Chroogloeocystis siderophila 5.2 s.c.1: one gene and its partner. Each later gene encodes a partner of the first gene's protein in a complex. Links are inferred from orthologs where the notes say so. Each region holds a gene or a part of one and is shown in the gene's direction. Other genes may lie near its edges. The genes, in order: secY and secA.

Region 1 (5,805 bases):
TACGCGACAAAAACTTTACCAAAATCGTTTCCCTGGCTCCGGAGGTGCTGTAATGGCTGCACGTAAAAACGGGAATGCGCCGATTCGCCACAAAATGCACGTCAAAACCGGAGATACCGTACAAGTTATCTCAGGTAGTGACAAAGGCAAAGTCGGCGAAGTCCTCAAGACGTATCCCAAGTTAAGCAAAGTCATCGTTAAAGGCGTAAATATCAAAACCAAGCACGTCAAACCTACACAAGAAGGTGAATCCGGTCGAATTGTGACCTCAGAAGCTCCGATTCACAGTTCTAATGTCATGCTCTACTCGACAAAGCAAAACGTTGCAAGTCGCGTTTGCTACACCTTTAATGAGCAAGGTCGTAAAGTCCGCATGCTCAAAAAAACTGGTGAAATCCTTGACAAATAGCTTTAAAGCTAAGTTTTCCTGACCAAGACCAGGAAGTAGTAAAAGTAAAAACTATGACAGCACGACTCAAAACCTTATACCAAGAAAAAATAGTCCCGCAGCTGATGGAGCAATTTCAATACACGAATATCCATCAGGTGCCAAAGCTTGTAAAAGTAACGGTAAACCGAGGTTTGGGCGAAGCCGCACAAAATGCGAAAGCGCTCGAATCGTCGATTAACGAGATTGCCACAATTACAGGTCAAAAACCCGTTGTGACACGCGCGAAAAAGGCGATCGCTGGCTTCAAAATTCGCCAAGGTATGCCAGTAGGATTAATGGTGACATTACGCGGCGAACGAATGTACGCCTTTGTTGATCGACTCGTCAACTTAGCGTTACCGCGCATTCGCGACTTTCGGGGTATTAGCCCCAAAAGCTTTGATGGTCGTGGTAACTATACCCTCGGTGTCCGCGAACAACTTATTTTCCCAGAAGTTGATTACGACAGCATCGACCAAATCCGAGGTATGGATATTTCCATCATCACGACAGCAAAAAACGATGAAGAAGGTCGCGCATTACTCAAAGCAATGGGCATGCCTTTTCGGGATCAATAAAGTTTATTAAGAGGAAACGATGGCGGCTAACGACACAATTGCAGATATGCTGACGCGCATCCGCAATGCTAATATGGCGCGGCATCAGACAACACAGATACCAGCCACAAAAATGACCCGCAGCATTGCTCAAGTGTTAAGAGAAGAAGGGTTTATCGCCGATTTTGAAGAGGTGGGCGAAGGCGTAAAACGTAACTTAGTCATCTCGCTCAAATACAAAGGTAAAAATCGCCAACCTTTGATTACTGCGTTGAAGCGCATTAGTAAGCCTGGTTTACGCGTTTACTCGAATCGCAAAGAGTTACCACGCGTACTCGGTGGAATTGGTATCGCGATTATTTCGACTTCTAGCGGCATCATGACCGACCGCGAAGCCCGACGTCAAGGCTTAGGCGGTGAAGTGCTTTGCTATGTTTGGTAAAACAGCTAGCTGAGTAAGAAGGTAAATTAAAGGCTGGTAACGGGTTATTGGTTATTGGTCATCAGAAAGAGTATTAATCAACATGTTACCCATTACCCAACAACGGAAAGGTGTAATTTTTAATTATCCCCATTTACTTAGCAGCTAGTTGATTAGGAGTTAATAAGTCATGTCTCGAATTGGTAAGCGCCCAATCGCGATTCCCGCCAAAGTACAAGTCACTCTTGACGGGTTACAAGTTACAGTTAAAGGACCAAAAGGCGAACTTTCACGTGAACTGCCATCCGCAGTAACGATTGAGCAAGAAGGCGATACGCTACTCGTCAAAAGAAAAGATGACTCGCGTACTGCCCGCCAGATGCATGGTTTGGCACGCACGTTGGTTGCCAATATGGTCGATGGCGTCTCGCAAGGATTTCAACGTCGGTTAGAAATTCAAGGAGTCGGCTATCGTGCGGCGGTTCAAGGTCGCAACCTAACGCTAAACGTAGGATACAGCCATCCAGTACAAATCGAACCTCCTGAAGGAATTCAAATCGCTGTAGAAAACAATACGAACGTCATTGTGACTGGTTTTGATAAAGAACTGGTAGGCAATACGGCAGCAAAGATTCGTGATGTTCGTCCGCCAGAACCGTATAAAGGTAAAGGCATTCGCTATTCTGGTGAATTTGTCAGACGTAAAGCTGGTAAGGCAGGTAAGAAGTAATGAAGTTAGATCGTAGAGAATCTAAAAAGATTCGACATCGCCGCATCCGAGGAAAAGTTAGCGGTTCCCAAGAACGTCCTCGCTTAGCCGTGTTTCGTTCGCATCAGCACATTTATGCGCAAGTGATCGACGATACACAACACCATACGCTGGTTGCAGCTTCGTCACTTGAGCCAACTTTAAAGCAATCGCTGAAATCTGGCGCGACTTGTGAAGCATCTATCGAGGTTGGCAAATTAATTGCGCAGCGATCGCTTGAGAAAGGTATCTCCAAAGTTGTCTTTGACCGTGGGGGAAACTTGTATCATGGTCGTGTAAAAGCTCTAGCCGAAGCGGCACGCGAAGCAGGGTTAGATTTTTAATTGTGCCAGGAGCTAACCATTAGCAACAGAGCCTAAAAATACTTAAGAAGGATACAAACTATGGCAACTGGTGGTCGTCGTAAAAGTAACCGTGTAAAAGAAAAGGAAACGAACTGGCAAGAGCGAGTTATTCAAATTCGCCGTGTCAGCAAGGTAGTAAAAGGTGGTAAAAAACTCAGCTTTCGTGCAGTTGTCGCAGTTGGAAATGAACGCGGTCAAGTTGGAATCGGCGTAGGCAAGGCCGGAGATGTGATCGGGGCAGTAAAAAAAGGTGTCGCCGATGGCAAAAAGCATCTTGTCGATGTTCCACTCACTAATTCCAACTCGATTCCCCATCCCATCAATGGAAGTGGTGGTGGCGCACAAGTGATGATGCGCCCTGCTGCCCCAGGAACAGGAGTCATCGCAGGTGGTGCGGTTCGTACCGTGCTAGAACTTGCTGGCGTGCGTAATGTTTTAGCTAAGCAACTCGGCTCGAATAACCCACTTAACAACGCTCGTGCGGCGGTTAACGCGCTATCTACCTTACGGACCTTCTCCGAAGTTGCAGAAGAGCGTGGCGTACCAATTGAAAACCTCTACGCTTAATCTATATTTGTCCAACTCAAAACGAGTATCAAGTCAATGAGACTAACTGATCCTAAGCCTCAAGCAGGCTCAAAAAAACGCCGCCGTCGTGTTGGGCGCGGTATTTCAGCAGGTCAAGGAGCAAGTGCTGGTCTAGGTATGCGCGGGCAAAAAGCTCGTTCAGGTAGCAGTACCCGACCAGGCTTTGAAGGCGGTCAACAACCTCTGTATCGGCGCATTCCCAAGCTCAAAGGCTTTCCGATCGTTAATCGTAAGCAGTACACTACGATCAATGTATATAAGCTGGCATCACTTCCTGCCAATACAGAAGTCAATCTAGCTTCCTTACGCGAAGCTGGTATTCTTACTGCTGTACAGGGACCGCTGAAAATTTTGGGAGACGGGGAAATTAATATTCCCTTACGAGTTCAAGCCGCAGCTTTCACCAAACAAGCGCGTGAGAAAATCACAGCAGCTGGTGGAAATTGTGAAGTCCTCGAATCCAAATGATCGAAGCCCTGTTTTTTGGTAGACGAGTACCTTAAACAAACCCAGCTGGATTCCCAAAAAGGTACCTCTTTATGATTAGCAGAGACAAAGCCCCAACGGCACAAGAAACTTTTATGCAGATGGCACAAGCAGCGGGTTTGCGAAGGCGGCTGCTTGTGACTATTGGTATTTTAATTTTGGCTCGTCTTGGCGTGTTTTTGCCTGTCCCAGGAATTAATCGCGCTTTGTTCGCCCAAGCAAGTCAATCTGGCAATAATGCTTTATTCGGTTTCTTAGATATCTTTTCTGGAGGTGGACTTTCAACGCTGGGAGTCTTTGCTCTAGGAATTTTGCCGTACATTAATGCTTCTATTATCATCCAATTATTGACCGCTGCTATCCCAGCTTTAGAAAATCTTCAGAAAAATGAAGGTGAAGCTGGACGGCGGAAAATTTCCCAAATCACGCGCTATGTTTCCTTAGGTTGGGCTATTCTCCAAAGTATTTTTATTGCGGCTTTTTGGCTGCAACCGTATGCTTTCAACCCAGGGCCTATTTTTGTTGCTGAAACGGCGATCGCACTCACCGCAGGTTCCATGTTCATTATGTGGGCATCGGAATTAATCACCGAACGCGGTGTTGGTAACGGTGCATCGCTTTTGATTTTTGTCAATATTGTTGCTTCACTTCCAAGAGCATTAGGAGACACGATCGCATTTGCGCAAACGGGTAGCAGAGAAGCGGTAGGCGGCGTTGTTGTTCTGCTGTTAGTCTTCCTCGTTATGATTGTCGGGATTGTCTTCGTTCAAGAAGGAACCCGCCGCATTCCGATTATTTCTGCACGTAGACAAGTTGGGCGGCGCTTTTTCCAAGAACAGCGTAGCTACTTACCCTTGCGGCTCAACCAAGGCGGCGTTATGCCAATCATTTTTGCTTCTGCTGTTCTGATTTTGCCCGCTTCGTTGGCGAGTTTTACCCGTAACGAGTTTCTCTTAAGAATTGCCAATTATCTTAGCCCCAATGGTCCTACACCTTGGGTTTATGCGCTTGCTTATCTCGTTTTAATTTTGTTCTTCAGCTACTTCTACGCCACATTAATCGTTAATCCAGTAGATTTAGCGCAAAACTTAAAGAAAATGGGCGCTACGATTCCTGGAATTCGTCCTGGGAGAGCTACAAGTGAATACGTCGAACGTGTCTTGAATCGTTTAACTTTTTTAGGCGCAATCTTTTTAGGTTTGGTCGCAATTGTTCCGACTGCTGTAGAAAGCGCGACTCAAGTTCGTACTTTCCAAGGTCTAGGCGCAACGTCTTTGCTCATCCTAGTTGGTGTTGCTATTGACACAGCAAAGCAAATTCAAACTTATGTGATTTCCCAACGTTATGAAGGAATGGTGAAACAATAGTGACGCGATTGATTTTCCTGGGAGCGCCAGGCGCGGGTAAAGGTACTCAAGCTCAAACATTGGCTCATCACAGGAATATTCCTCATATTTCCACTGGCGATATTTTGCGCCAAGCAATGCAAAGGCAAACCCCTTTGGGGGTGAAAGCGCAAGATTATGTTTCGCGGGGTGAATTGGTTCCCGATGAATTAGTCAACGACTTAGTTGAGGAACGGCTCGATGAACCTGATGTTGAGCATGGCTGGATTCTAGATGGATTTCCGCGCAAGGTGAGTCAAGCAAGCTTCTTGGATGAATTGCTTCAACAAAAGCACAGCGATCGCAATGTTCGAGTTATCAATTTAGAAGTACCAGACGATGTACTCATGGCAAGACTTTTAGGGCGCGGTCGTGCAGATGATAACGAAGAAGTTATTCGTCGGCGTTTAGAAGTGTACCGTGAGCAAACTGCTCCGTTAATCGACTATTACCGCGATCGCCAGCAACTTGTCTGTGTTAATGGCAATCAATCTTTGGAGGAAGTTACTGCAGAATTACTCGATGTAATTGATTCTTAAAGAAAGGTATCTTAAAGGCGCTTACGGCAGTTGGCAGTAATACATCTAGTAGGATTGAATATTACCGCTTACTGCCAGCTTCTAGTTTGGTATCTCAAATCCCAAGTCAATCTTTAATAAGATATATTAATGATAAGTTGGGATATTTTAATACTCGTCATCAATCGATAACGACGACGATACGATTAGCTGCTTTACTTTATAGCAGCGTGTTGAGTTGAGGAAAGTTTAAATTGTCTAAACAAGATTTAATTGAGATGGAAGGCACAGTCACCGAGTCATTGCC
Region 2 (10,690 bases), on another replicon or contig:
GTCGGTATTTCACCCTAGCATCAAAGCTTGGGCTTGTTCGGGAACGCCTGCTGACTGCGTTAAACTTGCATTGTGGGCATTGCTCGATAGTCCACCAGATTTCGTGCTTTCTGGTATCAATCAGGGAGCAAATTTAGGAACTGATATTCTTTATTCTGGTACTGTCTCGGCGGCTATGGAGGGGATCATTGAGGGTATTCCTAGTGTGGCATTATCACTCACAAGTTTTACTTCTAAAGAGTTTCAACCTGCTGCGACATTTGCAATTCACTTACTCGAACAATTGAAAAGCCACCCTTTACCTGAGGTTATGTTACTCAACGTTAATATTCCGGCAGTCGAGTTAGCAGAAATTGCAGGAGTAAAAATCACGCGTCAGGGAATTCGTCGCTACGTTGATGTTTTTGAAAAGCGTGTCGATCCTCGCGGTAAAACTTATTACTGGTTAGCCGGAGAGTTGCTTGAAGATCTCGCGCCTGCTGAACAGGGTTTAAATTTACCTCAAGATATTCCAACGGATGTTGAAGTAATTCGCCATAACTTCATCACCATCACTCCTTTACATTACAACTTGACGTATCTCGACGCGTTACATCCCTTATCCGAATGGAAATTTGACTAAAAGCAAGACTGGGGGTCAACAATTGAAGAACCAAATTAGCAAAAAACTTCCCTAACCTCCGTACTCTGACCTCCGACCCCTCATCAATCTGCTACCATTGACCTATTTATGTCAAAATGTAAAGCGTGTGGGTTACTTCATCTCTAACTAATGCTTTGACACCAACCGCGATCGCCCTAGGAAACTTTGATGGCATTCACTTAGGGCATCAAGAGGTTATTCGTCCAATTTTGCATCGTAGCAAAAATCAGGAAGAGGTTAGAAGCTTCCTGTCTTACCCCTTATCAGTTCCTGCGGACACGCAAACGCCAATATCTAGCGCGGATCGCCCTGAACATATTTATAGTACTGTCGTTACTTTTAATCCGCATCCGCAAGAGTTCTTTACAGGGAAAAAGCGATCGCTTCTGACACCTTTAGATGAAAAAGTTCAGCAACTTCAAGCTTTAGGTGTAGACCAACTCATACGAATTCCATTTACATGGAATTTAGCTTCTTTAAGTCCGCAAGACTTTGTGGAAAAAATTCTCATTCAACAGTTGTGCTGTCAACAAATCAGTGTGGGTGAAAACTTTTGTTTCGGGAAGCAGCGCACAGGTACAGCAAAAGATTTAAAAGCGATCGCAGCAAGTTTTGATATTCCGGTAACGATTGTTCCCATTTATGCGCGAGGAGGCGATCGCATTAGTAGTTCAGCGATTCGTCAAGCCCTGGAAAACGGCGATTTACAACGCGCCCAAGAGTTATTAGGACGTCCCTACACCCTCACAGGAACCGTTGTAAAAGGACAGCAGTTGGGTAGAACAATTGGTTTTCCGACTGCTAATGTCGCTGTACCAGCCGAAAAATTTCTACCAGCTAATGGCGTCTACGCTGTTCGGGTTTTTGTTCAAGGCGTGGATAATCACCTAGGCGTGATGAATATTGGTGTTCGTCCCACAGTTAGCGGTACACATCCATCTGTAGAGGTATATTTATTTGACTGGTCGGGAGATTTATACGGTGAAACGTTAACTGTACAGCTAGAAAAATTCCTACGCCCCGAAAAGAAATTCGCTTCATTAGATGAATTAAAAGCACAAATTCAACTTGACTGCACTGCTGCAAAAGAGGAATTACAAGGGAACACTAAGTGATGAACTTGCCAAGTGTTCTCAATCTGTAACACTTCATGGCTTATTTAAAAAAAAACGACAGTAGTGCATGAAAAAAATTGAGATTCTGACGCAAAACCTGAGTCGTACGATTGTTGGTAAAGCTGAACCCATCCGCTTAGTGTTAGTTTCCCTACTTGCTGGAGGTCATGTACTGCTAGAAGATGTTCCTGGCGTAGGCAAAACGTTACTCGCAAAATCATTAGCGCGTTCGGTTGCGGGTAAATTTCAACGCTTACAATGTACTCCCGACTTGCTACCAACAGATATTACCGGAACGAACATTTGGAATCCCAAAACAGGCGAGTTTGAATATCTTCCAGGTCCCGTATTTACAAATGTACTGCTAGCAGACGAAATCAATCGCGCGACACCCCGTACGCAATCGGCGCTATTAGAAGTCATGGAAGAGGAACAAGTCACCGTTGATGGCGTTTCGCGACCTGTTCCGAGTCCTTTTTTTGTGATTGCGACACAAAACCCGATTGAATATCAAGGAACTTTTCCCTTACCCGAAGCGCAAATGGATCGCTTTATGTTGTCGTTGAGTTTGGGTTATCCAAGCGAAACCGAAGAATTAGCGATGCTGCAACGATTACAAGAAGGCATTACCGTAGCTGATTTACAACCTTGTATCACACTTGCAGAAGTTGCCGAATTACGCCGCAGTTGTGCAGCTGTTAAGGTAGACAAAACGTTACAACGCTACATTCTCGATCTTGTTCGCGCGACACGCGATTCGGAAGAAGTTATGCTGGGTGTGAGTCCGCGCGGTACGGTAGCATTACACAAAGCAACGCAAGCACTCGCGTTTTTGTGCGATCGCACTTATGCAATTCCCGATGATGTCAAGTATCTAGCACCTCATGTTTTGTGTCATCGTCTGATTCCGGTTGGCGGACACAAAGCTAAATCTGTTGTAGAAAGGCTATTGCGATCGGTTCCCATTCCCTAAACTTGCGTGATGTCTGAATTTGATTTTGCTGCTTTATTTAGCGAAGACTATTTGTACTTCTATGAACCGCATTTAACACCAGAACGCAACGAGCGTGAAGTCAATTTAATCTGGCATTTGTTGCAACTGCAAGCCAAAAAACGGTACTTGATTTAGCTTGTGGACACGGAAGGATTGCGAATTTACTTGCACAGCATTGTTTTTAGAAAAAGCGCGTCAAGATGCTCAAGCAGCTAAAGTTGAATATGTTCAAGGCGATATGCGATCGCTTCCTTGGACAGAACACTTTGATTGCATTATTGACTGGTTCGCCGCCTTTGGCTACTTTGACAATCAAGACAATCGTCAAGTGCTGGCTGAGGCTTACCGCGCACTCAAACCAGATGGTAAGTTGTTAATAGAATTGCAAAGCTTGTACCGAATCTTAAAAGAATTTCGCGCTTGTTCTGTTACAGAGTGCAACAATAACTGTTGATCGCACTCGATTTGATTTATTTACTAATCGAACATACACTGAGCGTACTGTAATTCGTGATGGACAAGTGCGCCGAATGAGTTACTTTGTACGTCACTTTACTTTTACTGAATTACGCGATTGGTTATGACAAATAGGTTTTCAAGAAGTACAAGGCTATGGAAATGACAGTGCGCCACTGACACTCGATAGCCGTCGCATGATTGTACTAGCAATTAAGTAAGCTCCTCAAAAGTTATAAAGATATTACACTTTTTGAGGTTAGGTAATAGGTAATCAAATGCAGTAAGCCTTTAGCCATTACTTAATCTCAAAGTGTTTTAACCCTAATTCTGACTACATACGTGTTGAGGAAGTGAGCGAAAGATATGATGCAACCACACGCTAAAACTCGGAGGCGATCGCAATTCATTTTTTTACTAATCATTTTACTGTGGAGTATAACGATGGGTTGGGGACTAGCACTCGCGACCAACGCCCAACCTTCTTCTGAACAAGAGGCAACAGAAATTGGCACTGTTGATATTGTGCCGTCACGCTATCAATTAGGACAAGAACTTTATCTAGAAAATTGCGCGACTTGCCATATTGCCTTACCACCCGCAGTAATGCCAACACAAACCTGGCAAAAGCTATTGCAAGATCCGCAGCACTACGGCGTGACGCTTCCTCAACTAGTCGATCCATCGCGCTTGCTGATCTGGAACTATCTGCGCAATTTTTCGCGCCCTTTACTCAAAGAAGAAACGACACCCTATCGCCTTGGCGAATCGCGTTACTTTAAAGCGTTACATCCTAATGTGAAACTACCCCGCCCTGTTGATGTAGGTAGTTGCGTAAGTTGCCATCCTGGTGCAACAGAATATAATTTTCGCCGTCTATCACCTGAGTGGGAAGCAACGCAGTAAGCCGTCGTGTAAATATTTGCCCCCAAAATCTAAAATAGCTACGAGGAGTGTCAGAACGTGAAACGAATTAAAGAAATTTTAGCAGCTTCCGCTTTAGTAGTATTAGCTGCACCCCCTCCCGTCAACGCGCAACTTATACCCCAACCGTGGGTTTCTGTCGGAGGTAGGGAAGGCGATGTTACCTTTTCTGTAGGAGCAAGAGCCTTTGATTTGGGTGTGGAATTAGGAAGAGGACCAGATGGCGCTTCTGGCGTGGATGTCCTTAAATTTTTGAGTTTGCCGGTGATATCTCCTTACGTTGGAATTGGGCTATATTCTGAAGATCAGGGTATCGCATTATCGGGTGGTTTACAGGTGAATACAGCAAGTAACCTTGTTGTTGGTGTAGGCTATAACTCAGTGCGAGGAGTGAATGGTCAAGTAGGAATCCGATTCTAGTTGCAGGGCGATCCACACTCTTGATCGCCGCCCTTGCTTTAAGCAAGGTGATACGATGGATATAGTCTAAACTTGGAGCGTCTAGCCAAGAGCGACTGCAATTATGTTTGAGTTTCTAGGAATGCTTCACTTGTAGACGTGTATTCAATTTTGATAGAAGGTGTGCGATTGCGCTCATTCAATCAGAAATCAAGTGATTGCAGCAAACTAAACTCAATATTTAAGCTCAAAAATAAGAATAATTTTTAAAGTTTCCCGAACCCTACCATGCTGAAAAACTTGCTGGGCGATCCTAACGCTCGTAAGCTCAAAAAATTCCAGCCTTACGTTACAGACGTCAATCTTCTTGAGGAAGAAATTCAAGCGCTTTCCGATCAGCAACTTAGTAGCAAAACAGCGGAGTTTAAGCAGCGGTTGGATAAAGGCGAAACCTTGGACGATCTACTTCCAGAAGCATTCGCGGTTGTGCGAGAAGCTGGAAGACGCGTATTAGGAATGCGCCACTTTGATGTTCAACTTCTCGGTGGGGCGATCCTGCATCATGGACAAATCGCCGAAATGAAAACCGGTGAAGGTAAAACGCTGGTATCAACTCTTCCTGCTTATCTCAACGCGCTTTCTGGTAAGGGAGTACATATCGTTACGGTCAATGACTACCTAGCACGCCGCGACGCGGAATGGATGGGGCAAATCCATCGCTTTTTAGGGCTGAGTGTCGGACTAATTCAGCAAGGCATGGGACCATCAGAGCGTAAGAAAAACTATGATTGTGACATCACGTATGTTACGAATAGCGAGGTGGGCTTTGACTACTTACGTGATAACATGGCTTCCTCGATTCAGGAAGTTGTACAGCGTCCCTTCAATTACTGCGTGATCGACGAAGTTGATTCGATTTTGATTGACGAAGCGCGAACACCACTGATTATCTCAGGACAAGTCGAACGACCTACAGAAAAATATTTACAAGCTGCACAAATTGCCGCCGCGTTAAAGAAAGAAGAACATTACGAAGTTGACGAGAAAGCGCATAACGTCATTTTAACGGATGAAGGTTTCGCGGCAGCAGAAGAAATGCTGCAAGTTAAGGATTTGTATGATCCTAACGATCCTTGGGCGCACTACATCTTTAACGCACTCAAAGCAAAAGAACTTTTCACCAAAGACGTTAAATATATCGTCCGTAATGATGAAGTCATAATTGTGGATGAGTTCACAGGACGCGTTCTTCCAGGAAGGCGGTGGAGTGACGGTCTACACCAAGCAATCGAAGCAAAAGAAAGAGTTGAAATTCAGCCAGAAACGCAAACTCTAGCAACGATTACGTATCAAAACTTGTTTTTGCTGTACCCTAAACTCGCAGGAATGACCGGAACAGCTAAAACCGAAGAAGCAGAGTTTGAGCGAATTTACAAGCTAGAAGTCACAATTGTTCCTACAAACCGTCCTACCAAACGTCAAGACTTGTCTGATATGGTGTATAAGACGGAGGAAGGAAAATGGCGGGCGATCGCCGAAGAATGTGCGGAAATGCACGAACTTGGTCGCCCTGTCTTAGTGGGAACCACGAGTGTCGAAAAATCTGAATATCTTAGTGCTTTACTCAGTCAACGTAACGTACCGCACAACCTCCTTAATGCCCGTCCTGAGAACGTTGAACGCGAGTCAGAAATTATCGCCCAAGCCGGACGTAAAGGCGCGGTGACAATCGCCACAAACATGGCAGGTCGCGGAACCGATATTATTCTTGGTGGTAATGCGGATTATATGGCGCGACTCAAACTGCGCGAATACTTTATGCCCCGCATTGTCCAACCGGAAGATGAAGACGTTTTTGCGATAGAAAAAGCATCAGGATTACCCGCATCGAGTAGCAGTAGCGGTCAAGGTTTTGTTCCTGGCAAAAAAGTAAAAACGTGGAAAGCTTCACCGCAAATTTTCCCCACGCAGCTATCGCGCGAGTTAGAACAACAACTTAAAGCAGCCGTAGAATTTGCTGTACGCGAATACGGCGAACGGAGTTTACCCGAACTTGAAGCGGAAGATAAGGTTGCAGTTGCCGCAGAAAAAGCACCGACAAACGATCCTGTGATTCAAAAGCTGCGGGATGTTTATAACGCCTTGCTACGCGAATACGAAAAATTTACTTCGCGCGAACACGATGAAGTTGTCCAACTAGGTGGTTTGCATGTCATTGGCACTGAACGCCATGAATCACGGCGCATTGATAACCAATTACGCGGACGTGCCGGAAGACAAGGCGACCCTGGCTCAACGCGCTTTTTCTTGAGTTTGCAAGACAACTTGTTGCGGATTTTTGGCGGCGATCGCGTTGCGGGATTGATGACGGCGTTCCAAGTCGAAGAAGATATGCCGATTGAGTCTAAGATGCTGACTCGCAGTTTAGAAGGCGCACAAAAGAAAGTCGAAACCTACTATTACGACATCCGTAAGCAGGTGTTTGAGTACGACGAGGTAATGAATAACCAGCGTCGGGCAATTTATGCCGAACGTCGCCGCGTCCTCGAAGGTCTAGACTTAAAAGAATTGGTGATTAAGTACGCCGAAAAAACGATGGATGAAATCGTGGATTACTACATTAATCCCGATTTGCCATCAGAAGAGTGGGATTTACCAAATTTGGTAAGCAAGGTTAAAGAATTTGTTTATCTCTTAGCAGATTTAGAACCGAATCAGATGGAAGATCTTTCGGTGGGCGAAATTAAAACCTTTCTCCACGAGCAAGTGCGGATCGCGTACGATGTCAAAGAAGCGCAAGTCGATCAGATCCAGCCAGGATTGATGCGCCAAGCTGAGCGATTCTTTATCTTGCAGCAAATTGATACGCTATGGCGCGAACACTTACAACAAATGGATGCATTGCGCGAATCGGTAGGATTGCGCGGCTACGGACAAAAAGATCCATTGATTGAGTACAAGAGCGAAGGATACGAGTTGTTCTTGGATATGATGACTAATATTCGTCGTAATGTGGTATACTCTCTATTCCAATTTCAGCCGCAAGTTCAACCAGCAGTGCAAGCACCATCAGGAATGGTTTAAAGTAATGCCTGTAATTATGTAGCTTCAGTTAGACCGCTTCGGCGGTCTTCTTTTGTCTATGTGTGGCTTTAGTGATTAATCCCATTTCGCAAAATGACAACTACAAATAGTTCTTTCTCTGTTCTCCTGTAGCAACTTTAAAGTGAAACGATAAAGGTATGCTAAGCAATGAAGATCAAAGTCATCAATCCTAACACCACTGCGAGCATAACGCAAAAGATTGCAGAGGCGGCGATCGCAGTGGCAAATTCTGGAACTGAAATTATTGCGTGTAATCCAGATAAGGGTCCGGTTTCGATTGAAGGACACTATGATGAAGCGCTGAGTGTTGTTGGCATTCTTGAAGAAATTAAAAAAGGAGAAGCCGCAGGTGTTGATGGTTATGTAATTGCTTGCTTTGGCGATCCTGGATTACTCGCTGCGCGGGAATTAGCAAAGGGTCCTGTTTTAGGAATTGCAGAAGCCGCGATGCATGCTGCGAGTTTGATCGCGACTGGGTTTTCGATTGTGACGACGTTGAGTCGTACGCGGGTGATTGCCCAACATTTGGTTGCTAACTACGGTATGACGCATTTTTGTCGCAAAATTCGCGCGATTGATTTACCTGTACTTGAACTTGAGGATGAAAACTCTAACGCACGAAAAACGATTTTAGCCGAATGTCGTCAAGCTTTGATAGAAGATGGGGCTGGTGCGATCGTTTTGGGATGTGGCGGGATGGCTGATTTATCAGCGCAACTAAGTCAAGAATTAGGAGTTCCGGTTATTGATGGCGTGAGTGTCGCGGTTAAGTTTGTTGAAGCTTTGGTAAGCCTGGGCTTGAATACGAGTAAGAAGGGCGATTTAGCTTATCCGATCGCAAAGCCGTATACTGGAATGCTTTATGCTTTTGCTTTTGAGAACCGAGAATGAATTGTGGATGCCTTATGGCAGAAGTTGTAGCTATGCACACTTTTAGATAAAATTTTGGAATTCAGTCTACAGAAGTAGACTTTGTTTGTTTAGCTGCGAATTTATTCCGCTCAGCATTTATACAGGCGGTTTATGTAAATAATGACATTACCGCAAATCAAAACACATTTCATTGCTTGGGGTAAAGCCTAAGCTAGAATACACATGTTGACCAAGAGGAGAAGCATGAAGAAGTGCTCTTGTACAACCAAGCGATTTGAGGTAGTTGAGTGATTCTAGCGTGAGTTTTTTGGCAATACCTTGACGGCGATAAGCTGGCTCAACGTAGACACCCCAAATGTAGCCACTTTTACGATACTGCTCGGTCAAAACATTAGGGTAAAGTCCAGTAAATAGCTGACACCCCATAGAACCAACAACCTTAGAATCAACTTCGGCGACAAAAGCTTGGTAAGATAAATCTTGACGTACGCGTTCGATAAACTCTAGCGTGATGTTTCGCTAGTCAGACTTAACTGCATCAACAGAAATGCTCCGCAATGATTGAATCCTCGTGCAAAGTTGCTACGCGAATTGTGTAGGCAAGTGATCGCATTGCTACCCTAACTCGCAGCCTTATAAGCCGCCCAGCCACCGTGATGCGAAATATCAGGCCAATTATGTTTTTGTACTAACTCTTGCGGATAAAGAAACGCAGTCAGAACTTCGCCATCTTCTAAAACAATATCACTCGGATACATATTCGGTGGTTCATTGGCGGATAAGTAGTCAAACTCGGCTTGAGTTAATTCGTATACTTCGCCAGGAATCGAAATTCCGCCTTGTTCTACTTCGTAAATTGCAGGATGCCAACCATCACCTGCTGCATGAAGTCGATAGCAAGGTTGGGTTTTTGCTTCTTTGATAAACTTCGCCGATTGTAGGTTTTGATGATCGGGTTGTCCGCGCAATGCTGAACCACAGATAAATATCCGCTTTGTACTTGTGTTTGAGTTGGAATTAGTTTCGGTCATGTTTGTTCTCAATAATCGCCAAATGCAAGTTGAACTAGTTTAAAAAATGAATGCAATGTATGGATCGTCAAATTTGTAACAAATTCAATATTTAAGTTATCCAAAATCTAAAATATATTAACCTTCTTGAACAATACTGCTGGTTTGTTGCAAATTCTGCATTTCACGTGCGACTCGCTCTTTACTCGCCACAAGATGCGCTTTAATCGCTTGAGTTGCCGCATCGGGATTTCGCGCTTGTACGGCCTCATAAATCTGGCGATGCTCCGTCCGAATTTCTAGCACATCGCGATTATTTTGAATCGTATGAATTCTCAAAAGCATCATTTTATCAAAAACTTGATCGAGAAGTGATCGCAGCCATAAATTTCCTGAACTCTCAGCGAGTAGCCGATGAAAACGGTAATCTAAATCAAGCAGTTGAAAGTTAGTGAGTTGAGATGGTTTACTATTGATGAGCTTCTCGGCTTGCATCACCATCAAGTTTAAGTTTTGAATTTGGGACTCGGTGGCGTGTTCGCACGCTTCGACTACGGATAATTGCTCTAGTGCGAGTCGGCAATCGTATAACTGTATCGCATCGGTCATGGAAATTGTCGCGACACGTAAAATATTATTCGGTTCAGCGATGACTAATTCCTCGCGTTGCAGCTGCCGGACTGCTTCTCGAATGGGAGTTCTGCTCACCTGTAGCTTTTTGGCAAGATGAGTTTCGATTAACCGCTGCCCTGGCATTAGTTCACCTGAGAGGATAGCTGTGCGCAATGCTTGATAAGTTTGCTCCTGTAGCGATTGACTTCGCTGGAGCGATCGCGGTGACAGGGGCAATGTATAACTCCTTAATTTTTTACAGGATAAATTGCAGCCGCTCATTATTTTAAGTCGAGAAGGTTCGGCAAAAAATGAGAATTCCGGCAACCGTATACAGAATACAGTACATCGCTTCTTTGATAAATACTACATAAGATAAGACTTTAGACCTGATTATTGATACCTATAATATTTAATCTCTTCGCTACTGTGTAGCTAATTGAAAAAGTACTAGGGATGTTTAACGTTTTAATCGCAGCGTCTATTCATATACTGTTTTAGGGCTACTAAGCAGTGTATATGTAAAGTCTCTGCAAATACATTTCTATTTGGCTAGCGA

The links.
Region 2: the proteins of secY (region 1) and secA are in contact, whole or in part, in a crystal structure (PDB 3DIN), measured with the Thermotoga maritima proteins. The link is inferred for Chroogloeocystis siderophila 5.2 s.c.1 from one-to-one orthologs. Residues at the interface, in WP_004081795.1 of Thermotoga maritima: Glu108, Gly109, Glu110, Glu111, Ala236, Glu237, Arg238, Arg239, Ile240, Thr241, Ile242, Gln243, Tyr244, Ala245, Arg246, Arg247, Val248, Thr249, Gly250, Arg251, Arg252, Val253, Tyr254, Gly256, Ala257, Ser258, Thr259, Tyr260, Leu261, Pro262; in WP_004082002.1 of Thermotoga maritima: Glu261, Ala262, Arg263, Lys300, Ala301, Arg302, Thr303, Ile304, Ile305, Leu323, Tyr324, Asp325, Pro326, Val329, Ser330, Tyr333, Ile336, Lys340, Phe345, Val349, Glu363, Phe364, Tyr374, Ser375, Gly376, Gly377, Glu393, Ile395, Thr482, Ser483.

The regions. Positions count from the first base shown.
Region 1 is NZ_MRCC01000006.1:25,964-31,768, reverse strand. Bases 2,967-5,805 are described here. They hold secY (preprotein translocase subunit SecY), read left to right. Parts: upstream 2,967-3,648; coding sequence 3,649-4,962; downstream 4,963-5,805. Other genes in these bases: infA (translation initiation factor IF-1), read left to right, coding at 5,753-5,805; NIES1031_RS08195 (adenylate kinase), read left to right, coding at 4,962-5,519; rplO (50S ribosomal protein L15), read left to right, coding at 3,125-3,577; rpsE (30S ribosomal protein S5), read left to right, coding at 2,967-3,088. Also shown: rplN (50S ribosomal protein L14), read left to right, coding at 1-53; rplX (50S ribosomal protein L24), read left to right, coding at 53-409; rplE (50S ribosomal protein L5), read left to right, coding at 463-1,008; rpsH (30S ribosomal protein S8), read left to right, coding at 1,028-1,429; rplF (50S ribosomal protein L6), read left to right, coding at 1,599-2,138; rplR (50S ribosomal protein L18), read left to right, coding at 2,138-2,500; more of rpsE, read left to right, coding at 2,561-2,966. UniProt on the Escherichia coli protein: The central subunit of the protein translocation channel SecYEG. Consists of two halves formed by TMs 1-5 and 6-10.
Region 2 is NZ_MRCC01000024.1:14,712-25,401, forward strand. What follows is about bases 4,458-7,815. They hold secA (preprotein translocase subunit SecA), read left to right. Parts: upstream 4,458-4,819; coding sequence 4,820-7,615; downstream 7,616-7,815. Other genes in these bases: NIES1031_RS21185 (hypothetical protein), read left to right, coding at 4,458-4,552; NIES1031_RS21195 (aspartate/glutamate racemase family protein), read left to right, coding at 7,784-7,815. Outside these bases: 5'/3'-nucleotidase SurE, read left to right, coding at 1-622; NIES1031_RS21165 (bifunctional riboflavin kinase/FAD synthetase), read left to right, coding at 748-1,758; NIES1031_RS21170 (AAA family ATPase), read left to right, coding at 1,826-2,731; NIES1031_RS25205 (hypothetical protein), read left to right, coding at 2,741-2,887; NIES1031_RS25210 (class I SAM-dependent methyltransferase), read left to right, coding at 2,928-3,206; NIES1031_RS21180 (diheme cytochrome c), read left to right, coding at 3,575-4,114; more of NIES1031_RS21185, read left to right, coding at 4,172-4,457; more of NIES1031_RS21195, read left to right, coding at 7,816-8,527; NIES1031_RS21200 (GNAT family N-acetyltransferase), read right to left, coding at 8,675-8,935; NIES1031_RS21205 (allophanate hydrolase-related protein), read right to left, coding at 9,130-9,540; NIES1031_RS21210 (GntR family transcriptional regulator), read right to left, coding at 9,658-10,368. UniProt on the Escherichia coli protein: Required for protein export, interacts with the SecYEG preprotein conducting channel.